Regions from separate parts of the Herbaspirillum sp. VT-16-41 genome, predicted to be linked through region 3. Evidence: predicted binding sites of a transcription regulator. Region 3 holds the regulator's gene; each other region holds the start of a gene.

Region 1 (2,250 bases), on a different contig from region 3:
TGCGCTTCTGCGGCATGGCTGAGGAGACGTAGGTGTTCTCGCCCCCTTCCTGCAGCAGTATCCAGGGACGGGGCTGGGCATACTGCGTCATCACGTCCTGAATGAAGGTGCCGGCATGCAGGGCGATGGACGAGACCACCGCGCCGGCTTCCACCGGCTCATCCACCGCCGACAGTTGCGAGGCATCGTAGGCGTTGTCGACGACGGCACCGAAGCCCAGATAGTCCGTCATGCGCTGGCGGTTCAGCGGCCAGCTGGTGCCGTTGAGCACGGTGCTGCCCATCGAGGAACGGTCGATGCGGACATAGGCCTCGCGGATGCGCTGGGCATCGCGGTCCAGTGCGGCGGCAAATCCCAGCAGGTAGTGGCCATAGCTGTTGGGCTGGGCCGCTACGCCGTTGGTGTAGTTGGGCACGATGGTGTCGCGCTGGCGCGCTGCCAGCTTCACCAGGGCTGCGGTGGTGGCATTGAGCTGGGTCGCCAGGGCCAGCATGTCTTCGCGCAGGATGGCCGAGCGCATGGTGGCCAGCATGTCCTGGCTGGAGCGGCCGGCATGCAGCAAGGTGATCTGCGGGCCGGCCGCCTGGATCAGCAGCGGCTCGAAGGTGATGACCAGGGTAGGGCGCTTGGCGCCCGGCTGTTCGGCATCGGCCAATACCTTGCGGATGCCCTTGACGATGAGCGGGGTCATCGATTTGTCCAGCAGGCCTTCGTCGGTATTGATGACGGCAGTGGCCTTGTTGATTTCGCCCAGCCAGAAGAATTCGTCGTGGCGTTGCTGCTGCTGTTGTGACTGCGGTGGCTGCTGCTGCTGCTGCGGTTGCTGGGCATGCAGCGGGGCCGTCAGGGCCAGCAGGGCGCTGGCAAGGGCAATCGTGGAAAGTTTGTACACCTGGGTCTCCGTGGGTCTTTGGCGATGATCGTTGTTGAGAGGGCAAACCGGGTTTGCCGGGTGCCAATCTTATCCGGCAATGGCGATTCTGTTTTGTTGCGCCGCCGCTTCATCCCGGCCCGGGTGCGTGCTGTGACCGAGTTCTTCGCCGAGGCGCTGGCTCCGCGCCTGTAATCGCCCTTGCGATGGTCCTTCCGATGGTCCTTGCGGGCAGTCGGAGGGGGAGAGGCGTTATACTGTGCTTATATACAGTTAAACGCCCCAGATGCATCCCATGGCCGCCGTTTTGGACCTCACCCACCGTTTTTACTACCTCGGCAACTTCCAGCAGGTTCTGGACTGGCTGGCGCAGCGCTATGGCGACCTGCTGAACGCGGAAGAACGCGACTTCATCACCGCCTTCCCCGGCTTGCCGCTGGCTTCGCGCGCGCTTTTCGTGCGCATGATGATGCGTAAAGGTGAACTCTTTCGCGTCAGTAAACTGGCCTATCCGGAGATCGATTGTTCATTGCAGGCTTTACGTGGCTTGCCAGGGGCCTGGGTCGAACACGACCCTGTGCTGAGCCTGCAGCAGTTCGCCCAGCTATCGACCCGGGCCGAGCTGCTGGTGCAGTTCGATTCGCCGGCTTTGCGCTCGCCTGCGTGCAAGGCCCTGCGCAAGGACGCCTTGTTGTCCCTGCTGGCCGAGGATGCCGCCCACGGTCATCCGCGGCCTTTTTCGCAATGGCAGCACAAGGGCAGCGACCAGGCCGTGCGCTTGTTGAACCGGCCCCTGTGCGAGCGAGTGCGGCTGATGTTCTTCGGTAACCTGCACCAGGACTGGAGCGAATTCGTGCTGGCCGATATCGGCACCCTGCGTTATGAGCAGGTCGCGCTGGGGCCGGAGGCCAGGGGTTTTCGCAGCCGTGGCGACATCGATCTCTACCTGCAGCTGCACGCCTGTCGCCAGGCCTACGAGGCCGGCACCGCCGCGGGCAGCCTGTTGCCCATGCTGCCCCACGGCGCGTTCGACAATCCCTGGCTGGAGAGCCGGCGCCAGCGATTGATGTTCCGCATCGGCCAATTGTTCGAGAAGCAGCAGGACCTGTCCCAGGCGCACGCCGTCTATGCAGGCTGCGCCTATCCGGGGGCCCGCGCGCGTGCCATCCGCGTGCTGGAAAAACTGGGCCGCTTCGGCGCCGCGCACAGCTTGCTGCGCACTGCGCAACAGTCGCCGGAAAGTGAAGCGGAGCGCCAGCATCTGGCACGCATCGCACCGCGACTGGCGCGTCAGCTGGGGCAGCCGGGACCGGGGCGGCGCCGCGCCGCCGTGGTCGATCGCCTGGACCTGAACCTGCCCCGCCAGGGCGCTGCACGGG
Region 2 (2,250 bases), on a different contig from region 3:
AGCTGCGGTTTCTGCGAGGAGGGTTTGTCACTCCACAGGTTCTTGAAGTGACGTTCCGGGGCATCGGCGATGACCGCATTGGACGCCTGCAGGATAGGCTGGGTGGAGCGGTAGTTCTGTTCCAGCGTCAGCAGCCGCGCCGGCTGGGTGAACAGCGAAGGCAGGTCGAGGATGTTGCGCACCGTGGCGCCGCGGAAGGAATAGATCGATTGGGCGTCGTCGCCGACGGCGGTCACACCGGCGCCATCGGGCTTCATGCGCTGCAGGATCTCGGCCTGCAGGCGGTTGGTGTCCTGGTATTCATCGACCAGCACGTGGTCGAAGCGGGCGCTGACGGATTGCGCGATTTCCGGGTCGGACAGCATGTCGGCCCAGAACAGCAACAGATCGTCGTAATCCAGCACGTGCTGGGCTTCCTTGGCATCCACATAGCGGGCGAAGAGTTCGCCCAGTGGCCGCTCCCACTCGCGGCACCAGGGGAAATGGACCTGCAGCACCTGGGCCAGGTCCTGGCGGGTGTTGACGGCCCGCGAATAGATCGCCAGGCAGGTGGCCTTGAGCGGGAAGCGCTTGTCGGTGGAAGACAGACCCATCTCGTGGCGCAGCAGGCCCATCAGGTCTTCCGAGTCACCCCGATCCTGGATGGTGAAGTCGTCTTCCAGGCCGATCACGCTGGCGTAGTCGCGCAGCAGGCGCGCGCCGATGGCGTGGAAGGTGCCGGACCAGGGCAGTTGCGGCGGGGCATCGCCAGCGGCCAGGCCCAGTACCTGGCGGATCACCTGGCCCACCCGGCGGCCCATGTCGCCGGCCGCGCGGCGCGAAAAGGTCAGCAGCAGGATGCGTTGCGGATCGGCGCCCTCCAGCACCAGCCGCGCTACCCGGTGCGCCAGGGTATTGGTCTTGCCCGAACCGGCGCCGGCCACGATCAACAGCGGCGTCTGCTGCGATGGCGGCAGGCCGCTACCGTGCTCGACGGCGGCGCGCTGTTCGGCATTGAGCCGGGCGAAGGGATCGCGCTCCTGTGCAGGGTCGTCGGCAGAGGCGGTCTGCGGGGCAGTGGACGCGGGCGCTTCCCGGGTGAGGTCTGGCAGCATGGGTGAGGGGCAGTTCAGGTGGAGACCGTGCAGGGCCGCCTTTGAGGGGCGGGCACAGGTGGATACTGTATATATAACCAGTTCATGATGCAACAGCCGGTGTGCAATGGAGATGAAACAGTTTGCACAGCAAGCCGCGAACCTCTGCCGTAGAAGTGAATCTATAGCCTGCACGCGGGAACGTGCGCAAGTGAAGGACAGGGGCCAGGGATGGGCCGGCTGTCCATTCTGTGGCAAACTTCGCGCTTTGTCTTCGCCCGTGTTGGCGTGCGGCGGGTCCGGTTTCGACGGGATTTCGCCGGCACATTTTGCAGGCCCTCTCCCGGAGCAATTTTGAGTCTGATTAAAAACCTGCCGTTCGAATGGCTGGTCGGTATCCGCTACACGCGGGCCGGCAAGCGCAGCGGTCGCAACAGTTTCATTTCCTTTATTTCCCTCATTTCCATGGCCGGAATCGGCCTGGGCGTGGCCGCGCTGATCGTGGTGCTGTCGGTGATGAACGGTTTCCAGAAGGAAGTCCGTGACCGCATGCTCTCGGTGCTGGCGCATATCGAGGTGTTCGACGCCTCCGGCTCCATGAAGGACTGGCAGAGCGTGGCCAAGCAGACCTTCCAGAACAAGGAAGTGCTGGGTGCGGCGCCCTATGTGTCCGGCCAGGCCATGATGACGCGCGACGACAACCTGCGCGGCGTGCTGGTGCGCGGCGTGCTGCCGGAAGAAGAACCCAAGGTCTCGGACGTGGCGCGCCAGATCAAGCAGGGCAGCTTCGATTCCCTGAAGCCGGGGGCATTCGACATCGTCCTCGGCAGCGAGCTGGCGCGCGGCATGCGCGTCGGCCTGGGCGACAAGATCACCGTGATCGTGCCGCAAGGGCAGGTGACCCCGGCCGGAGTGCTGCCGCGCCTGAAGCAGTTCACCGTGACCGGCATCTTCGAGGCCGGCCATTACGAGTTCGATTCCTCGCTGGCCTTCATCCACCTGCAGGACGCCGAGACCCTGTTCCGCATGGATGCGCCCACCGGGGTGCGCCTGCGCATCCGCGACATGTTGCAGGCGCCGGAGGTGACCCAGGAGCTGGCGCGCACCCTCAGCGGTGACCTCTACCTGCGCGACTGGTCGCAGCAGAACAGCAACTGGTTCGCCGCCGTCAAGACCG
Region 3 (2,250 bases):
GGGCCAGGGGCCTCTGGCTCGCGCTTGACCGCATCCTCGAAGTAGGCGATCGAGGCGTCCGGGTCGTTCTTTTCATGCAGGGCATTGGCCAGGCCGACGCGGGCCGTCCGGCTTTCCTTGTCGACTTCGATGGCGCGCTCATAGATCCTGATGGCTTCATCGATGCGATCCTGTGCCAGGAGTGCGGCTGCCAGGTTGCTCAGGTACTCGGCATTCTCCGGATCAGCCGCGATGGCCTTGCGAAGATAGTGTTCGGCATCGGCGTGCAGGCCCTCCTGCATGGCGATGAGTCCCCGTGCATGGTTGGCGAAAACCAGGGTGGGAGCGCGCCCCAGCACGGCAGTACACAGGGCCTTTGCTTCATCGACCTTGCGATTATCCAGAAGATCCAGGCATTTGCGGACATCCAGCAGGTCTTGCAGATGGGACTTGGTGGCGGCCTGGGCCTGGTTACCGTGCTTGTTGCTGCTCTTGCGCGTCGACATCGAAAGGGATCCTCTTGGTTGGGCGCATGCTTTGCGCCGGACATAGCTGTCCAGCAGAAATAATATGCGCAAGGACCGGATGCCGAAGAGGCGAATAGAAAGCAAAAAACCTTCGTTTTAGACGAAGGTTCCTTGGGAGGGGGATCGGCGCGGTGATGGGCGCCGATGCATCGGGAGCGGCGGGCTTGCTCCCTGCGGGCTCAATGCCAGCTGCGCAACAACCCGACGGCAAGCCCTTCAAGGGCAAACTGGTCGGCGTCCGGCTTGACGATGATGGGTTCGAATTCCGGATTCTCCGGGAAGAGCGTGATGACCGAGCCGGTCTTCTGGTAGCGCTTGACGGTGACCTCGTCGGCCAGTCGCGCCACCACGATCTGCCCGTTGCGCGCCTGGTCGGTCTTGCGGACCGCCAGCAGATCGCCATCGAGAATGCCGGCGTCACGCATGGACATGCCGCGCACCTTCAACAGGTAATCCGGTTTGCTGGGAAACATCGCCGGATCGACCTGGTAGGTCTTCTCGACATGCTCCTGCGCCAGGATGGGCGAGCCGGCAGCCACGCGACCGATCAGGGGCAGGCTCAACTGCATCAGGGCGGGGTGGGGCAGGGCCATCTGGCGGGCGATGCCGCCAGATGCGGGTGCGCCGGATTCACGCAGGCGGATGCCGCGCGAGGTGCCAGGGGATATTTCGATGGCGCCCTTGCGGGCCAGTGCCTGCAGATGCTCTTCAGCGGCGTTGGCGGAGCGGAAGCCCAGCTCGGCAGCGATCTCGGCGCGCGTGGGAGGGAAGCCGGTGTTCTCGATGGCGTTCTTGATCAGGTTCAGGATCTGTTCCTGGCGCGCGGTCAGTTTGAGCATGGGGTAGGCCTTTCTCTGGGGGAAGGCTGTTTGGATGAACAGTCTGTATTTTTATACAGGTGCAATCCTTGTGTCAACGGCAACATGCACTTTCTGGTACTGCAAGAACAGTTTTTCCTTTCTATATATAAATAGATGAAAGATCTTGTGCCGCATATCTGCCCGGTGCGATGGCTCCGCCTGTGTCCGCCTGACCTCGCCAGCGATAGTCGACATTGCTGTTATGCCAGAAACCTTGTATGATCTTGGGTTTTCCTCTTCCCACACCCGTCTTGACGCCGGGGTGGGCGTCTTCAATAAGTCCATAAGGAGTCTACATGCGTCATTATGAAATCGTATTTATCGTCCACCCGGACCAAAGCGAGCAAGTGCCGGCGATGATCGAGCGTTACAAGGGCATCGTCACCACCCGCGGCGGCAAGGTTCACCGTGTTGAAGATTGGGGCCGTCGTCAACTGGCCTACCAGATCCAGAAGCTGGCCAAGGCTCACTACGTCTGCCTGAACATCGAAGTCGACAGCGAAACGCTGGCCGAGATCGAAACCGGCTTCAAGTTCAACGACGCCGTCCTGCGCCACCTGACCGTCAAGATGAAGAAGGCCGAAACCGGTCCTTCCCCCATCCTGAAGGCAGTGCAGAAGGAAGACGCGGCCAAGAGCCGTACCGAAGCACCGGCAGCCTGATTGCGCTGCGATTCATAGCGGAGAGTGAACCAGCTTCAAGTCATCGCCAGTCTGGCCGAACGTGATGTATTGCGTTATACGCCGGCCGGTATTCCGATCGTGACTGCCAGGTTGCAGCATCAGTCGGAGCAGATGGAAGCTGGCATGCGTCGCCAGGTCGAATTCGAGATCGCGGCGATGGCAGCAGGAGAAATCTCCGGTGCGCTCAACAAGGCTGCGCTG

What was found. Region 3 encodes LexA, which represses DNA repair genes until DNA is damaged. Its sites were predicted from a motif close to ACTGTATNNNNATACAGT; they were not measured.
Region 1: BTM36_RS20270 (VRR-NUC domain-containing protein) is a predicted target of LexA. The motif match lies at 1,128-1,145, and genes of this name have one in related genera.
Region 2: BTM36_RS13920 (ATP-dependent helicase) is a predicted target of LexA. The motif match lies at 1,159-1,176, and genes of this name have one in related genera.

What each region holds. Positions count from the first base shown of each region.
Region 1 covers NZ_MUXB01000131.1:96,967-99,216, forward strand. Annotated here, with positions in the region: gene BTM36_RS20265 (lyase family protein) at 1-892, opposite strand, end outside; gene BTM36_RS20270 (VRR-NUC domain-containing protein) at 1,167-2,250, shown strand, end outside.
Region 2 covers NZ_MUXB01000108.1:47,233-49,482, forward strand. Annotated here, with positions in the region: gene BTM36_RS13920 (ATP-dependent helicase) at 1-1,094, opposite strand, end outside; gene BTM36_RS13925 (lipoprotein-releasing ABC transporter permease subunit) at 1,428-2,250, shown strand, end outside.
Region 3 covers NZ_MUXB01000114.1:156,857-159,106, forward strand. Annotated here, with positions in the region: gene BTM36_RS16010 (tetratricopeptide repeat protein) at 1-485, opposite strand, end outside; gene lexA (transcriptional repressor LexA) at 686-1,345, opposite strand; gene rpsF (30S ribosomal protein S6) at 1,663-2,028, shown strand; gene priB (primosomal replication protein N) at 2,053-2,250, shown strand, end outside.